DNA from 3 places in the Streptomyces sp. NPDC098781 genome. Region 3 is predicted to be linked to each of the others. Evidence: riboswitches for the same ligand, from Rfam matches in the RefSeq annotation. Region 3 holds a riboswitch; each other region holds the start of a gene.
The links. A riboswitch is a leader RNA that binds a small molecule or an ion and turns the genes downstream of it on or off. The one in region 3 is predicted to bind cyclic di-AMP.
Positions count from the first base shown of each region.

Region 1: linked by a shared signal. The riboswitch ahead of ACIQWG_RS33455 (M23 family metallopeptidase) and the one ahead of ACIQWG_RS26385 (transglycosylase SLT domain-containing protein) in region 3 are both predicted to bind cyclic di-AMP.
Region 2: linked by a shared signal. The riboswitch ahead of ACIQWG_RS25425 (NlpC/P60 family protein) and the one ahead of ACIQWG_RS26385 (transglycosylase SLT domain-containing protein) in region 3 are both predicted to bind cyclic di-AMP.

Region 1 is NZ_JBIWAK010000009.1:454,202-460,882, forward strand. Features, by position in the region: gene ACIQWG_RS33440 (GNAT family N-acetyltransferase) at 1-320, opposite strand, end outside; gene ACIQWG_RS33445 (HPr family phosphocarrier protein) at 500-781, shown strand; gene ACIQWG_RS33450 (GntR family transcriptional regulator) at 960-1,655, opposite strand; gene ACIQWG_RS33455 (M23 family metallopeptidase) at 1,843-2,628, opposite strand; cyclic di-AMP (ydaO/yuaA leader) riboswitch at 2,641-2,804, opposite strand; gene ACIQWG_RS33460 (M16 family metallopeptidase) at 3,006-4,394, opposite strand; gene ACIQWG_RS33465 (M16 family metallopeptidase) at 4,391-5,746, opposite strand; gene ACIQWG_RS33470 (DNA topoisomerase (ATP-hydrolyzing) subunit A) at 6,341-6,681, shown strand, end outside.
Region 2 is NZ_JBIWAK010000006.1:233,010-239,690, forward strand. Features, by position in the region: gene ACIQWG_RS25415 (M23 family metallopeptidase) at 1-322, shown strand, start outside; gene pcrA (DNA helicase PcrA) at 381-2,867, opposite strand; cyclic di-AMP (ydaO/yuaA leader) riboswitch at 3,238-3,406, shown strand; gene ACIQWG_RS25425 (NlpC/P60 family protein) at 3,415-4,587, shown strand; gene ACIQWG_RS25430 (tellurite resistance/C4-dicarboxylate transporter family protein) at 4,978-6,000, shown strand; gene ACIQWG_RS25435 (hypothetical protein) at 5,978-6,331, opposite strand.
Region 3 is NZ_JBIWAK010000006.1:424,415-431,095, reverse strand. Features, by position in the region: gene recQ (DNA helicase RecQ) at 1-251, shown strand, start outside; gene ACIQWG_RS26400 (M56 family metallopeptidase) at 314-1,252, opposite strand; gene fahA (fumarylacetoacetase) at 1,502-2,722, opposite strand; gene ACIQWG_RS26390 (HAD family hydrolase) at 3,028-3,858, shown strand; gene ACIQWG_RS26385 (transglycosylase SLT domain-containing protein) at 3,893-4,636, opposite strand; cyclic di-AMP (ydaO/yuaA leader) riboswitch at 4,642-4,826, opposite strand; gene ACIQWG_RS26380 (hypothetical protein) at 5,097-5,351, opposite strand; partial or broken gene ACIQWG_RS26375 (CocE/NonD family hydrolase) at 5,396-5,979, opposite strand; partial or broken gene ACIQWG_RS26370 (MFS transporter) at 6,125-6,681, opposite strand, start outside.

The DNA.
Region 1 (6,681 bases), on a different contig from region 3:
GCGGACGCGGGCATTCCGTCGGCACCGATCCGGTCGTAGCGTACGGTGGCGATGAACTCGCCGCCCACCGTGGCCGCGAGTCCCACCCGGTCCACAAAGTCGTGGTGCGTGAAGCGGTGGACGTCCTTGGCGGACAGTCGCGGGTAGGGCGCGAAGAAGCGGTAGTACTTCGACTCGTCCGACACCTGCTCGTAGAAGCTGACCAGGCGCTCGGCGTCATCAATGGTGATGGGGCGGATGCGTGCGGTGCCGCCGTCGCGCAGCACCACGTCGGCTTCCCAGTGGGCGGGGTACTCGTGCCGGTCCGAGGCGCTCTGCATGGGGCCCAGAGTACGGCTCGCGTACGACAACGGCGCGAGGCAGTCTGTGGAGGACGAACGTGGGGTCGAGGCCGCGATCCGACGGGCACCGAGAGACGGGACGTTCGTCTCGTTCCGGCTTGCTTCACGGGTGTGGGAAACTGGTCTAGACAACCCTGAACACCGAAGGGCAGCATCACATGGCTGAGCGCCGCGTCAACGTCGGCTGGGCCGAGGGCCTCCACGCCCGCCCCGCCTCCATCTTCGTCCGAGCCGCCACGGCCACAGGCGTCCCGGTGACGATCGCCAAGGCTGACGGCAACCCCGTCAACGCGGCCTCCATGCTGGCCGTCCTGGGCCTGGGCGCCCAGGGCGGCGAGGAGATCGTCCTCGCCTCCGACGCCGAGGGCGCGGACGCCGCCCTCGACCGACTGGCGAAGCTGGTCGCCGAGGGTCTCGAGGAGCTGCCCGAGACGGTCTGAGGACCTGAGCGGGTGATCCGTAGCGAACGGTGAAGCCGCGTCCGCCTTTTCGGCGGGCGCGGCTTCGCTGTTTCCGGGCAGGCTCGACGCAATTGGCGGCGCGCTGCCGGTGCATTCGAAAAAGGGCAGCAGAAATTCACCGCCACCGAATATGCCCTCTTTGTATACGGCGCCTTTGTTAATGCCGCAGACTCGGCATGTTTACGGGATGTTGCGAATTCCTCACACGCTCCGCGCGCCCGCCTCCGGAGCCGAACCGCAGCCGGTGCGCGGAGAGCGCGCGCTCGGTGTGCAGCGCCGTCATCGCGCGGGCGCGTTCCCCGTCGCCGCGCGCCACCGCGTCCACGATCGCGCCGTGCTCGGTCCAGTACCCCTGCGGGTCGGCCGGTGCCTCCACGGCGTACATCCAGGCGATCTTGTGGCGCAGCTGGGTCAGCACCGAGGTCAGGGCGGGGCTGCCGGACGCCTGGGCCAGCGTCTCGTGGAACCAGCCGCCCAGGGAGCGCAGATCCTCGCTGTTGCCCCGCCTGGCCCGCTCCTGCCCCAGCCTGACCAGGCCGCGCAGGACCTTCAGATGGGCCTCGGTGCGCCGCTGGGCGGCCCGGGCGGCGCCGAGCGGCTCCAGCAGGCCGCGCATCTCCAGCAGGTCCGCGGCCTCCTGCTCGGTCGGTTCGGCGACACAGGCCCCCGCGTGCCGCCGGGTGACCACGAAGCCCTCCGCCTCCAGGGTGCGCAGGGCTTCCCGGACCGGGACGCGGGAGACGCCGTAGCGGCGGGCGAGGACTTCCTCGGTGAGTCGGCCGCCGCGCTCGTGGACACCGGCGACGATGTCGTCCCGGATCGCCGTGCACACCGAGTGCGCCGGAATACGCATGACCCACCTCCGCCTTAATCCCCGTGAAACGTCGACGAATGACGTGTTCGCTGTGACTCTATTGCAACCTGCCTGAATTTCCGACGGCGAGCCGGAATCCATGGATATTTTTTGGTCATCGGTTCGACGCCAAAACGCCGAAAGCCCCGGCTCGGGAGCCGGGGCTTCGGGTGGTGCGGCGGTGGCGTCAGATGTTCACGCCGTGCGCGCGCAGGTAGGCGACGGGGTCGATGTCGGAGCCGTACTCCGGCGAGGTCCGAGCCTCGAAGTGCAGGTGCGGGCCGGTGACGTTGCCGGTGGCGCCGGACAGGCCGATCTGCTGGCCGGGGGTGACCCGCTGGCCCACCGAGACGCCGATGGACGACAGATGGCCGTACTGGGTGTAGGTGCCGTCGTTCATCTTGATCACGACGTTGTTGCCGTAGGCCCCGCCCCAGCCGGCCTCCACGACGGTGCCGGAGGCGACCGCGTGGACGGACGTGCCGCTGGCGGCGTGGAAGTCGATGCCGGTGTGGCTTCCGGAGGACCACACGGCGCCGCCGGCCTTGTAGCCGGTGGAGACGTACGAGCCGGGGATCGGGGACACATAGGACAGCAGGCGCTTGCGCTCTGCCTCGCGGGCGGCGCGCTCCTTGGCCTCGCGCTCCTTCGCGGCCTTCTCGGCCGCCTTCTTGCGCGCGGCCTCCTGGGCGGCCTTCTTCGCGGCGGCGGCCTCCTTGGCCGCGTGCTCCTGGGCCGCGGCCTGGGCGTCGAGCTGGTCCGCGATCGAGTTCTCGACGGCGATGACGGGGATGAGGCCGGTCTGCTCCGCGGCGGGCTCGGCGGCGAGCGCCGGAGCGGCCAGGGTGCCTATGACGCCGGTGGCGGTGAGCGCGGCGACGCCCGCGGCACGGGCGGTGGAGCGCTGCATCCGGCTGGGCCGGCGATGCTTCCCGGTGGGGCGGTTCTTCCCGGTGGCGCAGGTGAACGCCATGTAGTGGCTGGTCCTTTCCTTCCCTCTCGCCTACCGGGTTAGCTGACGGGTTCGGAGCAGGAAGGTCTCCTACGGGCCCCCTCGCACTCGCGCGGGCGCCCGATTCACCCCAGGGACTTCGGTGGGTCCCCGGCTCCCCTGGCTCGCGCCATACGGGGACTCGGCGATGGCTGTCCGGTGCCGCGGGTGCGGCGCGGTGCCTGACGGACAGCCCGGAAGACGCTAAACGGGACATCTTTCAATCCCCAAACCGAGCAGGGCTTTTGTAGCGCATCCCACAGGCCAGACAGGCAACCTCTCCTCAATTCGGGCATAAAGGGGCCCTGGTGACTCTTTCGTCACCAGGGCCCCTATGCGCGCGTGGCGCCGTCTTTCGCCTACTCGGCCGCCACGACGGTGACTTCACCGATGCCGAGGGCCTCCACGGGCTCCCGGATCGCGGCCGCGTCGCCGACCAGGATCGTCACCAGGCGGTCCACCGGGAACGCGCTCACGGCCGCGGCGGTGGCCTCGACGGTGCCGGTGGCGGCGAGCTGCTGGTACAGCGTGGCCTGGTAGTCGTCGGGCAGGTGCTGCTCGACCTGGTCGGCCAGGGTGTTCGCCACGGAGGCCGCCGTCTCGTACTTCAGCGGCGCGACCCCGACCAGGTTCTGCACGGCGAAGTCCCGCTCGGCGTCCGTCAGCCCCTCCCCGGCGACACCGCGCAGGACCTTCCAGAGGTCGTCCAGCGCCGGGCCGGTGTTCGGGGTGTCGACGGACCCGCTGATGGCGAGCATCGCCGCGCCGCTGCCGTCCGGGGCGGAGCGCAGGATCTGCCCGAACGCGCGTACGCCGTAGGTGTAGCCCTTCTCCTCGCGCAGGACCTTGTCCAGGCGGGAGGTGAGGGTGCCGCCGAGGCAGTACGTGCCGAGCACCTGCGCGGGCCACACGCGGTCGTGCCGGTCGGGGCCGACCCGGCCGATCAGCAGCTGCGTCTGGACCGCGCCGGGGCGGTCCACGATGACGACGCGCCCGGTGTCGTCCGCGGTCACCGGCGGGACGGGCCGCGGCTCGGCCGAGGAGCCCGTCCAGGCGCCCAGGGTGTCCCCGAGCAGCGCGTCGAGGTCGACGCCGGTGAGGTCGCCGACGACCACGACGGTGGAGGTGGCGGGACGCACATGGCGCTCGTAGAACGCGCGTACGCCCGCGGAGTCGATGCCGGCGACGGTGTCCTCGGTGCCCTGGCGCGGGCGGGACATGCGCGAGGTGGCCGGGAACAGCTCCTTGGCAAGCTCCTTGGCGGCCCGGCGCGAGGGGTTGGCCAGCTCGTGCGGGATCTCGTCGAGGCGGTTGCGCACCAGGCGCTCCACCTCGGCGTCCTCGAACGCGGGTGCCCTGAGAGCGTCGGCCAGCAGACCGAGCGCCTTGGGCAGACGGGAGACCGGCACTTCGAGGCTGACGCGGACGCCGGGGTGGTCGGCGTAGGCGTCCAGCGTGGCGCCGCAGCGCTCCAGCTCGGCGGCGAACTCCTCGGCGGTGTGCTTGTCGGTGCCCTCGGACAGGGCGCGCGCCATGATCGTGGCGATGCCGTCGAGGCCCTTCGGCTCGGCGTCCAGGGGCGTGTCCAGCAGCACCTCGACGGCGATGACCTGCTGGCCGGGGCGGTGGCAGCGCAGGACGGTGAGGCCGTTGTCCAGCTTGCCGCGCTCGGGCGCCGGGAACGCCCAGGGCCGGGCCGGGCCGGCCTGGGGCTGTGGGTGGAACTCCATGCTGGCGAGTTCGGTCACTGGGCCGACTCCTCGTTCTCGTCGGTGCTGGCGGCTTCCAGGTCCTCGTCCTCGCCGGCGACCGGCTCGTACACGAGCACCGCACGGTTGTCGGGCCGCAGCCGCGCCTGGGCGACCGCCTTGACCTCCTCGGCGGTGACGTCGAGCACCCGCTTGACCGCGGTGAACGCGAGCTGCGGGTCGCCGAACAGGACGGCGTACCGGCACAGTTCGTCGGCGCGGCCCGCGACCGTGCCGAGCCGGTCCAGCCACTCGCGCTCGAGCTGGGCCTGGGCGCGCTCCATCTCCTCGGCGGTGGGGCCCTCCTGCGCGAAGCGCGCCAGCTCCTCGTCGACGGCGGACTCGATGACGGGGACCTCGACGTCGCCGGAGGTCTTCACGTCCAGCCAGCCCAGGGAGGGCGCGCCGGCCAGGCGCAGCAGGCCGAAACCGGCTGCGACGGCCGTACGGTCGCGCCGGACGAGCCGGTTGTAGAGGCGGGAGGACTCGCCGCCACCCAGGACGGTCAGCGCCAGGTCGGCGGCGTCGCACTCGCGGGTGCCGTCCGTCGGCAGGCGGTACGCGGCCATCATCGCGCGCGCGGGGACGTTCTCCTCGACGACCTCGCGCAGCTGTTCGCCGATGATCTCGGGCAGCGAGCCGTCGCGCGGGGCGGGCTTGCCGTCGTGGGACGCGATGCTGCCGAAGTACTTCTCGACCCAGGCGAGCGTCTGCTCGGGGTCGATGTCACCGACGATCGACAGGACGGCGTTGTTGGGCGCGTAGTAGGTGCGGAAGAACGCGCGGGCGTCCTCCAGGCTGGCCGCGTCCAGGTCGGCCATCGAGCCGATCGGGGTGTGGTGGTACGGGTGCCCGTCGGGGTACGTCAGCGCCGTCAGCTTCTCGAAGGCCGTGCCGTAAGGGACGTTGTCGTACCGCTGGCGGCGCTCGTTCTTGACGACGTCCCGCTGGTTCTCCAGGCCCTCCTCGTCGAGCGCCACCAGGAGGCTGCCCATGCGGTCGGCCTCCAGCCACAGCGCGAGCTCCAGCTGGTGGGCGGGCATGGTCTCGAAGTAGTTGGTGCGCTCGAAGCTGGTGGTGCCGTTCGGCGAGCCACCGGCGCCCTGGACGAGCTCGAAGTGCCCCGTGCCCTTCACACTGTTCGAACCCTGGAACATCAGGTGCTCGAAGAGGTGGGCGAGTCCGGTACGGCCCTTGACCTCGTGGCGGGAGCCTACGTCGTACCAGAGGCAGACCGCGGCGACCGGCGTGAGGTGATCCTCGGAGAGCACCACGCGCAGGCCGTTGGCCAGGCGGTGCTCCGTCGCGGTGAGGCCGCCGGATTGTGCCTCCGGTGTGGCCGTGTGACCCATGGGCAAGGTGTCCTTCCGGTCGCGTGCACTGCGTCGTGCCGAGCAGTTCGGCACGAGTTCCTGCCACTGTATGCAGCGTCCGAAGGGTCGGCGAAGTTCCCGTTCGGAACGCCTTCGGCGTCGGACGGGACCGGGAGCCGGTGCGGGGCGTCGGCGCGGGGATCTGCGGGCTGTCACCCAGGGGCGGCTGACGCTCGGGGGCGGCTGCCGCTCGCGGTCAGCTCGCGCCCCGCCGCACCCTTCCCCGGCGGCCCTCGTACGGCTGCCCGTCGATCACTCCGGCGAGTGAACGGTTTCGCGGCGTGGGCTTGCCGCCGCCGTGGGCGCACGCCGGGGCACGCGGTCGCGGAGAGAGGGGCGCGCGGTCGCCGGCGAGTGCTCCGCGTGTTGCCCTCCCTCGGGCAAGCACCGTGTCGGCCTGGCCGGTTGATGCCCGAACGCCGCCCTCGGTCGCCGTCGAGGCCGGGCGTCGGCGACACTTCTCACGCGCCGTACCGGAGGCAGACTTCGGGTCCTGGTCGGTGGTTGTCAGTGCCGCGGTCCACAATGGTCCGCGTCATACCCGTCCAACGCTTCAGCAAGGAGCCGGCAGCGATGGCCCGCCGTAGCACGAAGACCCCGCCGCCCGACGACTCGTACGAGGAGAAGATCCTCGACATCGACGTCGTCGACGAGATGCAGGGCTCCTTCCTCGAGTACGCGTACTCGGTCATCTACTCCCGAGCCCTGCCGGATGCTCGCGACGGCCTCAAGCCGGTGCATCGCCGCATCGTGTACCAGATGAACGAGATGGGCCTGCGCCCCGACCGCGGCTATGTGAAGTGCGCCCGCGTGATCGGCGAGGTCATGGGTAAGTTGCACCCGCACGGCGACGCCTCGATCTACGACGCCCTGGTGCGCATGGCCCAGCCCTTCTCGATGCGCGTCCCGCTGGT
Region 2 (6,681 bases), 190 kb from region 3:
GCACACCGGCATCGACTTCCCGGTCTCGTACGGCACGACGGTGATGGCCGCGACCGACGGCACCGTCCGTACGCAGTGGAACAGCGCCTACGGCAACATGATGATCGTGACCGCGATGGACGGCACGGAGACGTGGTACTGCCACCTCTCCACCTACCGCGTCGCCTCCGGTACGACGGTCAAGGCCGGCGACCCGATCGCGTACTCCGGCAACTCCGGCAACTCGACGGGCCCGCACCTGCACTTCGAGGTGCGTCCCGGCGGCGGCTCGGCGATAGACCCGCTGCCGTGGCTGCGCAGCCACGGGGTCGACCCGACGTAGGCGGCACCACAGCTTCGCCTCGCGCCCCCGCCCATCGGCGGGGGCGCACTCGTATGCGCTAGAGCTTCTCCACCGGCGCGTACCGCAGCAGCAACCGCTTCGGCTTGGTGTCCCCGAAGTCGATCGTCGCCTCGGCGTTCCCGCCCGTGCCCTTCACGGCCATCACCGTGCCGAGCCCGAACTGGTCATGCGTGACACGGTCGCCGACCGCCAGCTGCACGACCGGCTTCTCCGAGGTACGGCGCGTGGCGAAGCCGGAGGCGCCCGAGGCCGAGGAGCGCGAGCGGGACGAGGACAGCGAGGCGGCGACCCCGGACGCGGGCCCGGAGGAGACCGGCGCGGTCGCCCCGGTGCGCTTCCAGTCCACGTGCTGTGCCGGGATCTCCTCCAGGAACCGGGAGGGCGGGTTGTACGACGGCTGCCCCCACGCGCTGCGCATCGACGAACGCGTCAGGTACAGCCGTTCACGGGCGCGCGTGATGCCGACGTACGCGAGCCGCCGCTCCTCCTCCAGCTCCTTGGTCTGGCCGAGGGCGCGCATGTGCGGGAAGACGCCGTCCTCCATGCCGGTGAGGAAGACGACCGGGAACTCCAGGCCCTTGGCGGTGTGCAGGGTCATCAGGGTGATGACTCCGGAGCCGTCCTCCTCCTCGTCCGGGATCTGGTCGGAGTCGGCGACGAGGGCGACCCGCTCCAGGAAGGCCGCGAGCCCGCCGGAGGCCTCACCCTCGCCCGACTCCTGCTCGAACTCCAGGGCGACGGCGGCGAGTTCCTGAAGGTTCTCGATCCGGGTCTCGTCCTGCGGATCCGTGGAAGCCTGCAACTCGGCCAGGTAGCCGGTTCGTTCGAGCACCGCCTCCAGGACGGTCGCCGGTGCCGCGCCGGACTCGACGATCGTACGGAGTTCCTCCATCAGCGTGTTGAAGCGCCTGACGGCGTTGGTCGACCGCGCGGCCATGCCGTACGCCTCGTCGACGCGGCGCAGCGCCTGCGGGAAGCTGATCTTCTCCCGCTGTGCGAGGGCGTCGATCATCGCCTCGGCACGGTCGCCGATGCCCCGCTTGGGGACGTTCAGGATCCGCCGCAGCGGCACGGAGTCCTCGGGGTTGGCCAGCACCCGCAGGTAGGCCAGGACGTCCCGGACCTCCTTGCGCTCGTAGAACCGCACTCCACCGACGACCTTGTAGGGCAGCCCGACGCGGATGAAGACTTCCTCGAAGACACGGGACTGGGCGTTCGTCCGGTAGAACACGGCGACGTCGCCGGCCTTCGCGTCCCCCGCGTCGGTCAGTCGGTCTATCTCTTCGGCGACGAACTGTGCCTCGTCGTGCTCGGTGTCCGCGACATAGCCGGTGATGCGCGCGCCCGCGCCCGCGTTGGTCCACAGGTTCTTGGGGCGGCGGGACTCGTTGCGCTCGATGACGGCGTTGGCGGCGGTCAGGATGGTCTGCGTGGAGCGGTAGTTCTGCTCCAGCAGGATCGTCGTCGCGTCCGGGTAGTCCTCCTCGAACTGGAGGATGTTGCGGATGGTGGCGCCCCGGAACGCGTAGATCGACTGGTCGGCGTCACCCACGACACACAGCTCGGCGGGCGGGATGTCGTAGTCGCTGGGCGGTACGTCGACGGGGTGCTCGCGGGTCCCGACGAGCTCGCGCACCAGCGCGTACTGGGCGTGGTTGGTGTCCTGGTACTCGTCCACCAGCACATGGCGGAAGCGACGGCGGTAGTGCTCGGCGACGTCCGGGAAGGCGCGCAGCAGGTTGACCGTCGTCATGATCAGGTCGTCGAAGTCGAGGGCGTTGGCCTCCCGCAGCCTCGACTGGTACAGCGCGTAGGCCTGGGCGAGCGTCTTCTCGAAGCCGTCCGTCGCCTGGGCGGCGAAGTCCTCCTCGTCGATCAGCTCGTTCTTCAGATTGCTGATCTTGGCGCTGAAGGACTTGGGCGGGAACCGCTTGGGATCGAGATCCAGATCACGGCACACCAGCGCCATCAGCCGCTTGCTGTCGGCGGCGTCGTAGATCGAGAAGGAGGATGTGAACCCGAGCTTCTTGCTCTCTCGGCGCAGGATGCGCACGCACGCGCTGTGGAAGGTCATCACCCACATCGCGTTCGCCCGCGGGCCGACGAGCTGCTCGACCCGCTCCTTCATCTCGCCGGCGGCCTTGTTGGTGAAGGTGATCGCGAGGATCTGCCCCGGATGCACATTCCGCTCGGCCAGCAGATGGGCGATGCGGTGGGTGAGCACCCGCGTCTTGCCGGAGCCGGCCCCGGCCACGATGAGCAGCGGGGTGCCGGAGTGCACGACGGCGGCGCGCTGGTTCTCGTTCAGCCCCTCCAGCAGTGCCGCGGCGTCGAGGGCGGGCCGCGGGGCTCCGTCGCGGTAGTAGCCGTCCCGGTCCGGTGGCACGTCGAACTTCCCACCGAACAGATCGTCCGGAACCGACTCCGGAGCGTGCTCGTCCTCGGGCGGTGGTGGGGACTCTTCCTCGTGGGCCCGCGGGGCCTGGAGGTCGGCCAGGAAGCTGTCGTCAAAGAGGCTGCTCATCGCTCTCCGAGTCTAGGCCGCCCCACTGACAGCCCGCCGCCGCCCCGAGAACATCGCCCGTTCCGAATCCGGACGATCACCGACCCCCACCACCCCCACGCCCCCTCACCCCCCGCGACCAGCCCTTCACAGTCCGCGATCAACCGATTCGCCCCACCGAACTTCCGGCAAATAACTCAAAACACCCACTCACCCTGAATGTGAGCAACCACCCCCACACTCCCCCGAATGAACCGCCCCTGAGACCTCCCCGCCTCAAGGTCACGAAAATGTATCGGGCATATCGAACATCAACCTTCACAGGGGCCACACGAGTTGGCTACGGTGCCGGACAGGCCGTACGACCCCCTCCGGCGAACGACGCCGGGCCGCACGGCCTCCGCCGAGTCCGGAGCGCCGCCGCGCCCCCGGAGCCGGGGACCCACCGAACTTGGGGTGAATCGGCCCGACTCCCGCCCGGGGAGCGGCCGTAGGGCAAACCTTCCGAGCCACCCGCCCGAACCCGACAGCTAACTCGGTAGGCGGAGCATGGAAGGAGTCGCCTCCCTTGGCGTCGCACCGCAAGTCGCGTCCCTCTGGTACGCGCGTAGCAGGCATACGGACCCCCGCCCTCGCCACGGCGGCCCTCACCTCCGTAGCCCTGCTGTCCCAGACGGCCACCGCCAGCCCGTCCACGGACGACAAGCCGAGCCTCGAAGAGGTCGAGAAGAAGGTCGACGACCTCTACCGCCAGGCGGAGTCGGCGACGGAGAAGTACAACGCGGCCAAGGAGAAGACCGCGAAGCAGCGCAAGCGCGTCGACACCCTCCTCGACGACGTCGCCCAGCGCACCCAGCGGCTCAACGAGGCCCGCGAGGAACTCGGCCGCAACGCCGCCGCCCAGTACCGCACCGGCGCCGCCGCCCCCGACACGGCGACCTTCCTCCTCGCGGACACCCCGCAGGACTACTTCGACCAGTCCCAACTGATGGGCCGCATGACGGACCGTCAGAAGGAATCGGTCGACGAATACTTCACCGAGCAGTCCGCGACCATGAAGAAGCGCCAGGAGGCCACCCAGAGCCTCGAGACGCTCACCGAGTCGCAGACCGACCTCCAGGCCGCCAAGACCACCGTCCAGCAGAAGCTCTCCGACGCACGCGAGCTGCTGTCCAAGCTGACGGCGGAGGAGAAGGCCCGCCTCGCCGCGATCGAGAAGCGCAAGCAGGAGGAGGCCGCCCGCAAGGCGGCCGAGCTCGCCCGCGAGCAGGCGGAAGCCGAGGCCGAACGCCAACGCCAGGAGGCCGCGCAGCAGCAGGAGAGCACCGAGTCCCCGTCCGAGTCGGGCACCTCGGACTCGTCCTCCGCGGACAGCTCCTACGCCACCAAGGCCGAGAAGGCCCTGGCCTTCTCCCGCTCCGCGATCGGAAAGCCGTACGTCTGGGGCGCCACGGGCCCCGACTCCTACGACTGCTCCGGTCTCACCCAGGCCGCCTGGAAGGCAGCCGGCGTGGACATCCCCCGCGTCACCTACGACCAGGTCAACGCCGGCACCACGGTGTCCCTCTCCAGCGCCCAGCCCGGCGACCTGGTCTTCTTCTACGACGATGTCACCCACGTGGGCATCTACATAGGCAACGGCATGATGATCCACGCCCCGAAGCCCGGCGCCTACGTCCGCGAGGAGTCGATCTACTACGACGGAGAGTCGTCGATCCACAGCGTGGTCCGCCCGGCCTGACCCCACCGCCCGCACAGGCGACCGAGGGGCCTCGCCGCAAGGAAGGCGTCCCGTCAGCCGCGTACGGCGGCAAGGGGCCACGCGGTCGTGCGGTCGTGCGGTCGTGCCAGGGGGGTGTCCGCACGCAGCGGCCGGCGTCGACGGACGACACCTCTGTGCCCGACAGCGACCGCCCGACGGAGGACGGACACCCCCGGCACGGCCCCGACCGAGGGGACGGACACCCCCGGCACGGCCCCGACCCCCAACGCACCCGCAGGCGCCACCCGCACCCCCACCGGACAGCGACGGGCCGCCGCAGGCATCCCCCGCCCAACCGCCGGAGGCAAACCGCACGGACGACCCGCGCGCCCCACCCCCAACCCTCACCCCGCTCCATAGCATCGCCCCATGCCCGCCACCACCACCCCCACCTCCCCCCTCCACACCTGGTGGTCGCAGCGACCCCCCGCGGCCGGCGCAGCCGTCATGGCGACCGGCATCATCTCGGTGGCCCTCCACCAGACCGGCTACGAGACCCTCTCCCGCATCGCCCTGGCCCTCGCCTCGGCGGCCTGGCTCGTCCTCGGCGGCGACTTCACCGCCCGGCTCCTGCGGGACCGCCCGAGCTGGGTCGAGGAGGCGGCAACTCCAGCCGCACTGACCGCCATCGCCGCGACAACGGTCCTCGGCACCCGCTTCGCCGCCCTCGGCTGGGAGACCCTCGCCGAAGCCCTCCTGGCCCTGGCCGCCGTGCTCTGGCCGGCCCTGCTCCTCGCGGTCGCCCGTCACTGGCGCCGCGGCATGCCCGGCTCGGTCTTCCTCGGCTGCGTCGCCACGCAGGGCCTTGCCGTCCTGGGCGCGACCCTCGCCGCGACCGAGAAGGCGGCATGGCTCGCCCACGCCGCGCTCGCGCTGTTCTGGCTGGGCCTGGTGCTCTACGTCATCGCCCTGGCCTGCTTCGACCGGCGCGAGATCGCCCACGGCGCCGGCGACCACTGGGTGGCGGGCGGCGCCCTGGCCATCTCCGCGCTCGCCGGCTCGAAGCTCCTCGCCGCCGACGGCCCCGGCCTGTACCTCTGGAACAGGGACGACGAAGGCGTCCTGCGCACGGTGACCGTGGCCGTGCTCGTACTCGACCTCGCCTGGTACGCCGTCCTGTTGCTCGCCGAATGCGCATGGCCACGGCCGCGCTACGACGTACGCCGCTGGGCAACCGTCTTCCCGATGGGAATGACGTCGGCGGCGACCCTCTCCGTCGCCTCCGCCGCGGACATCGCCTGGCTGGAGACCCCCGGCGAGGTACTCCTCTGGGTCGCGGTGGCGGCCTGGCTGGCGGTCACCGCGGGCGCGGTACGGTCCTACACCGGCGGAACAGCCCCCGAAGGCCCGGGCGATCCCGGGACCGACATCACGTCCACAACACGGCGATGAAGATGTTCGCGGTGGTCAACAGCCCCACCGCGCCGAACAGACGCTTGTCCACCGTCTCCTCGTCCCGCTTCACATAGACGAGCCCGAGGATCACGATCAGCAGCGCCAGCTTCACGCCGATCTTGATGTTGTCGACCGACTGGTCGTCCGCCTGATTGAGGCCGACGAGGATCACCCCGGTGACCAGCATGGTCAGCGCGCCGTGCAGCATCGCGGGGACGAACCGGGCCGTGCCCTGCCCCATCGCCTTCATCTGGGTGAGGAAACCACCGAGCAGCGCGGCGATACCGACGATGTGCAGGCCGACGAACAGATGGATGAGTACGTCCATGGAGCCGGAGCCTAACCACCACGAAAATCCCACCCCACACCGCCCCACACCGCGCGCATATATGCGCGCCATAGCACTCCGCCACCCCCGCGCAACCCCGAACCGCCACATCGGTCAGCACCCTGCGTGAACCAGACGCCCCCATCCCGGGATCACGCTCACTTACGGTCACCGACGGTCCGCTCCCGGCACTTCCGCACATCGCCACACCGACCCGCCACACCGAGGTTTAGCGTCCTGCACCAGGTGACCGGCTCCCCACCGCCGCCCGGGCCAGGGGCGGCAGTCGGCCACCACCGCCGAGAAAAGTCCGGCGGCGGCCCGCTCCCCCTGTGCAGGCCGCCGCCGGA
Region 3 (6,681 bases):
CGTATGTGATCTTCCACGACGCGACGTTGCGGGAGATCGTGAGCGTGTGGCCGGCGTCCGTACGCGAACTCGGCACCGTCAGCGGCGTCGGTGAGAAGAAGCTGGCCACCTACGGCGACGGTGTGATCGAGGTGCTGGCCTCGGTGCGGGGGGAGTCCGGTGCGGGGGCGGCGACCGAAGCGGATGCCGGGCCCGGTCAGGGGATGGACGACTGGCCCGAGACGGAGCCGGAGCCGGAGGACTGGGCCTAGGAGCGGGCTGGGCCTAGAAGAGGACTGGGCCTAGGAAGGGTCCGCGGTCCCCGGCGTGACGGTCACGTCAATGCCGTGAGCCCGGGCGCGAACGTGATCAGCAGCGGCAGCAGAGGCACCAGCGCGGCCGCCGTCGTAGTGAGTGCTCGGCGTCGGCGTCCCAGGCGCGGCGGCGGCTGGAGGAGCCGGTCCACTCGCTCGCCCAGGAGACGGTGGGTGGAGGCGCAGGACAGGACGCCCCGGTGCTGGTTGAGCTCGATCAGGGCCAGGGCCGTCGTCAGGTGACCGCAGCGGCGGGACGCGGTGTCGTCGGCGGCGAGTTCGACCAGCCGGTGGGTCTGGTCGCAGAAGTGGGCGAACAACGGGATGCGGGGGAATCCGGTGGCGAGCGCGGTGGACAGGTGCAGCAACCAGTCGTGGCGGGCACGGGCATGGCCGCGCTCATGGGTGAGGACGGCGTCGAGCTGGTGGTCGGTCAGGCGGTGCAGGGCGCCCGTGGTGACGATCAGCTGGGCCGGGCTCCCGGGCATCCACCAGGCGTCCGGGTACTCGTCCTCCAGCACCAGCAGCGGGCCGCGCCCCGAACCCAGTCCTGCCGGCAGGTCGGGGGCTCGTTCGCGCAGGTGGGCCCTGGCCTGGCCGCGACGCCGGCGTGTCTCGACCAGCTCGCGGGCCAGCATCGCGGTGGTCCAGGCGGCACCGCAGGCGAGCAGCAGGGTGAGGGCGGCGGCCCAGGCGGGCGTGGCCGAGAGGTCGTACGCCTCCGTCACCGACGGCGGCGCCGGCGCGAAGAGCTGTGCGCGCACCGTGCCGAAGACGGCGGCGGTGCCCAGGGACAGGGCTGTCAGGCAGCACAGCAGGACGGTGGCGACCAGGCACTGCCACACCCAGAGGGCGACCACGGGTTCCCGTTCGGGCCAGTTCGCCCGGGTCAGCGCCTGGGGGACAGGTACGGCGGCCGTCAGGGCGACGATGCTCAACAGGAGCATGCAGACGGTCATGCCATGGTCTCCGGATCCTGGACGGGACGGTGCTTTGGCGACGGTGCGGGGCGGTGGGCGGCGAAGGCCGTTCGCGGCTCGCTTCCCACCGCCAGCCAGTATGACGGTGACCATCGTCGGAGTCAGGAGGAAAGACTCGCCGAATGCCCTGCTCCGCTCGACCCCGCGCCGGCCTCCGCACCCACCGACCGCCGGCTCCGCGACCGCGAACGCCCCTTCACCGGCCGTGAGTTGGGCCGGACGCGGACGTCACCCCGCCGCGATCCGCCCCGTCACGTCCCCGAGCCCGACCCGAACGCCACCGGGCCCCGGTGCCCAGGCGGACAGCGTCACGACGTCGCCGTCCTCCAGGAACGTCCGCTTGCCGTCGGGGAGTTCGAGGGCGTCCCGGCCGTTCCACGTCAGCTCCAGCAGTGAGCCGCGCTCGCCCTCCGTGGGTCCGCTGACCGTGCCCGAGCCGTACAGATCGCCGGTGCGCAGCGAGGCGCCGTTCACGGTCATGTGGGCGAGCTGCTGGGCGGCCGTCCAGTACATGGTGGAGAAAGGGGGCTCGGAGACCACATGGCCGTTGACGGCCACCGAGATACGCAGGTCGTAGCCACCGGGTTCGGTCTCGGAGCCGGAGTCGTCCAGGTACGGCAGCAGCGGGTGCGTGCGCTGCGGCGGGGCCACCATCGCCTCCTCCAGGGCGTCCAGCGGGGTGATCCACGCCGACACCGAGGTGGCGAAGGACTTGCCGAGGAACGGGCCGAGGGGGACGTACTCCCAGGCCTGGATGTCGCGTGCCGACCAGTCGTTGAGCAGGCACAGGCCGAAGACGTGCTCCCGGAAGTCGCCCAGTGCGACCGGCTCGCCCATCCGTGACGGCGTTCCGACCACGAAGCCGACCTCGGCCTCGATGTCGAGCCGGACCGAGGGGCCGAAGACCGGCGCGGCGTCGGTGGGCGCCTTGCGCTGGCCCGAGGGCCGTACGACGTCCGTGCCGGACACGACCACCGTGCCGGAGCGGCCGTGGTAACCGATCGGCAGGTGCTTCCAGTTGGGGGTCAGTGAGTCCTCGGCGTCGGGGCGGAAGATCCGGCCGACGTTCCGGGCGTGGTTCTCGGAGGCGTAGAAGTCGACGTAGTCGGCGACCTCGAAGGGGAGGTGCAAGGTCACCGAGGACAGGGGGTGCAGGAGATCACGGAGGGCCTCCTGGTGCGCGGGCACCGTCACCCAGGCCGTCAGCGCGCGACGGACATCGGACCAGGTGGTGCGGCCCGCGGCGAGCAGCGGGTTCAGGGAGTCCTGGGCGAGCAGCGGGGCGTACGGCGAGCCGAGGGCGTGGGCCGCCTTGCCCGCGTCGAGGACGTGGTCGCCGAGCCGGACGCCGACCCGTCGCGCGGAGTCCGAGCCGGGAAGGGAGAAGACGCCGTACGGAAGGTTGTGCGTGCCGAAGGGGTCGCCCTCGGGGAGATCGAAGGGGGGCATGGGGTGCTGCCTCACTCTCATACGCTCCGTCTGCCAAGTGGGTCGGGCCACACGTTACGGGTGAGGCACCGGTCTTGGGCAGTGCGAAAGTCGCGTCGTCGGAGCCGGTGAAACAGCAGGTCGCCGCGTCGGGCGGGCGCTCGGGGCGCGCTCCGGCGCCAAGTGGGGGTGAAATCACAAGGGGCGGAGGGCAGTTGCGGACGGGTAGGCAGAAGGGTAACCGGATTAGGTGTCAACACATGTGAACAAAGCAGCCGTCCGGTTCAGGTCGAGTCGATGGGGCTTCCTGTCCGTATTCTCTGATCATGGCCCCACCCATCGCATATTCACTCATCGCCACTGACCTGGACGGGACGCTGCTCCGCGGCGACGACACGCTCTCCGACCGGACCCTCGACGCGCTCGCGCGGGTGGCGGCGGCCGGTGCCCAGCACCTCGTCGTGACGGGACGGCCGGCGCCCAGAGTGCGGCCGTTGCTCGACGACCTGGGCAGCAGGGGGCTCGCGGTGTGCGGACAGGGCGCGCAGTTGTACGACGCCGGCGCGGACTGTCTGCTGTGGTCCGTCACCTTGGACCGGGAACTGGCGGAAACCGCGCTCGGCAAGATCGAGGCCGAGGTGGGGCAGGTGTACGCGGCCGTCGACCAGGACGGCGTGGAAGGGCTCACGCTCATCGAGCCCGGCTACCTGATGCCGCACCCCACCCTGCCGGCGGTGCGCGTCAGACGCCGCGACGACCTGTGGTGCGAGCCGATCAGCAAGGTGCTGCTGCGCCATCCCAGCCTGTCGGACGACGAGTTGGCGGCGACGGCGCGTTCGGTGGTCGGTTCGCTCGCGACGGTCACCATGTCGGGGCCCGGCACCGTCGAACTCCAGCCATGCGGTGTCACCAAGGCGACCGGTCTCGCGCTCGCCGCCGAGCATCTGGGACTCGGTCCGCGGGACACCGTCGCCTTCGGTGACATGCCCAACGACATCCCGATGTTCGACTGGGCCGCCCGCGGGGTGGCGATGGCCAACGCGCATCCCGAACTCAAGGCGGTCGCCGACGAGATCACCCTCTCGAACGAGGACGACGGCATCGCCGTCGTCCTTGAGAGGCTGTTCGCGGGAGATATGGCGCATATCGTCCAGTAAGGGGCGATATGCGCCAGTGGCCCGGCTGCTACTCCTAGTAGGGCCCGTTCACGTTGTCGATCGAGCCGTAGCGCGCGGCCGCGTAGTTGCACGCGGCCGTGATGTTCGCGACCGGGTCGAAGGGGTCGTACACGGTGCCCGGCACGTGGTAGGTCGCGAAGGTGGGGTCGATGACCTGGAGGAGGCCCTTGGACGGGGTGCCGGCCGCGGCGTTGGAGTCCCAGTTGTTCATGGCCTGCGGGTTGCCGGACGACTCGCGCATGATGTTGCGGTGAATGCCCTCGTAAGAACCCGGAATTCCGTTTTGAGCCATGATGTCCAGCGCGTTGCGGATCCAGCCGTCGAGGTTGTTCGGGTAGGTCTTCACCGAGGACTGGGTCGCCTGGGCGACGGAGGACTTCTTGGCGGGCGCGGACGCCTTGTCGGCCGTCTTGGCCGGCGTGCTCGCCTTCTTCGCCGCCCGGACCGTGAGGTCGAGGCCCGGGTGGATCAGGCGGGGGTCGTCGCCGATGGCCTTGCGGTTGTCCTTGTAGAGCTGCTTCCAGCCGCCCTGCGCGTCGTAGCGGTCCGCGATGCCGTAGAGCGTGTCGCCCTTCTTGGTGGTGTACGCGACCGAGTCGACCTTCACCGCGGCGCTGGGGGCCTTGGCGGGCTCGGCGGCGCTCGCGGTGGTCCCGCTCAGGAGCGGGAGAGCGAGGGCCGCGGTGCCGGTTCCGGCGATGACGACACGTCGGGTGAGCGGGTTGGTGCGGGGGCGGCGATGCTTGCCTCGGGGCATGGCGCTGTTCCTCTCCGGCGCCTGCGAGGTGAGCTGTCGGGTTCGGGCTGGAGATGCCCGGCCGTGCCGCCGTAGGGCGGCACGACTTCACCCCTAGCCGGTCCGATGAGCCATCAAGGCGTACGGTCCGGCGGCTTACCTGGGTCCCCCGCTCCTGCCGCGCGTGTGTGAGTTACGTCGGGGATGACTCGGGCGGCGGCAGGATTAGGCGTCCGCCCGACGAGCGGGAACGTATGCGAGAGCACATGCCCGGAACAAGTGCTGTGGTCACCTGACGTGCGGGTTGACCATGGTCTGGGGGGAATGGGGTGCTTGATCCTTTGCGGTTGCCAAGCCTCAACTCGCGTTCGGGGCAAGGAGGGAAGGGGGTGCTCCGGACCAGGTCCCCGGCCGGGCTCGCGTGACCCAATTCACTGGCAGGCGCAAGTACCGCAAAACGGGCAATGACTCCAACTCGCCTTTAACCGGCGGCCCGTGGAGTCCGAATTTCCCATATGCGACGGAAAAGCACCTCTTCGCCCTCCGTGCGGATCACCTCGTCGGAGGTCACGAAGTGCTGCCCGTCGCGGCTGATCTCGGAGCGCGTGCCCACCCTCGTCTCCCAGGCGAGCTCCGGCCGGTGCGGCCGGACGGACCACTCCGAGCGGGCGCGGGCCGGCAGTGGGTCCGCCTCGTCGATCGTGTACGTCTCCAGCGGGTCCTCGGCGCACTCCATACCGTCCGGGTACGCGCGCGTGGCGCCGTGGCGCGGGTCGACCTCCAGCCGCCCACGGCGAGGACGGCGGCGTCGATCGCGCCGGGTCCTCGCAGACACTGCCGTGGCGCCAGTGGTCGTCGCAGGTCGGGTGTTCCAGGCAGGTGTGGATGAACGGGTCGAGGGAACCCAGCCGTTCGAGCCACGTGTCCCGCCAGGACTCGCCGATGTGCTGCGGGTCCGGCGGCCGGGGGGCGAAGGCGAGCATCGTCGACGCCCAGGCGTGGATGTCGACCGCGAGGACGGAACCTCCCATGTAGTGCGCGTCGTTGTCATAGCGATCGTCCGTGGAACAGACGTGACGATCGCCTTGAGCGGCTCGGCGCGAGGGCCGCGATCTGGAGGGAGTTGAAGCCGCCGCAGGAGATGCCGAACATACCGACCTTGCCGTCGCACCAGGGCTGCGCCGCGGGCCAGTTGACGACCTCGACCCCGTCGGCCGGCTCCGTCGCCGAGTACTCGTCCGTCGGCAGGCCCTCGCAATAACGACAGGGCGCCATGCGCGCGCGTACAGGCTCGTCCCGTCCGAAAGCGGGATGCGCACGTCGGGATGAGTCGTCTCGTAGGGGAAGGACGTACGGATGTGCATGAGCGGGATCCCCGTCCGGTCGGTGGACCGGCGGTCAGCGCACCGGGTACGTCCTGCGGCGCAGCCGACGCGCCGCGGCCATCACGGCGAGCCCCGCGGCCACCCGGGCGAGCGACAGGAACCGCAGGGGCATGGTCCGGCCGGTGAAGGCAGCTGGCGCGATCACCGAGACCAGGGTCGGCAGGTCGACGAAGTGGTCCGTGGTGAGCCGCCCGGCGACTGCCGGCAGGGCTGCGAGGGCGGCCGTGACGACGAGGCCGGTGGCGATCAGGCGGATCGCCCGGCGCATGGTGTCGGGGGCCAGGGCGAAATCGGCGGAGTGCTTGCGTCCGGTCAGGTGGCGGCGGCCGGTGAGGTGTTGGACCGGGCCGAACGTCATGCCGATGGCCGCCGCCTAGAAGCCCCAGACGTTGGGCGTCAGCAGCCCCGTGCCCGCGCTGATCAGGCCGAGGCCCGCCCAGTTCATGGGGGCGCTCGGCACCGCCATGGCGTAGTGGCCGCAGGCGGTCAGGACGCCGCCTCACTGCACCGCCCGGTGCGAGCCGAGGACGCGGTCGGCGAGTCACCCGCCGGCGACGGACGCCGGATGATCGAGGGTGCCGGGGGCGACGGACATCGGATGGACCAGGGTGCCGGGGGCGACGGACACCGGATGGACGAGGGTGCCGGGGGCGGTGTTGACGGACGCCGCGGTTCCGGCCG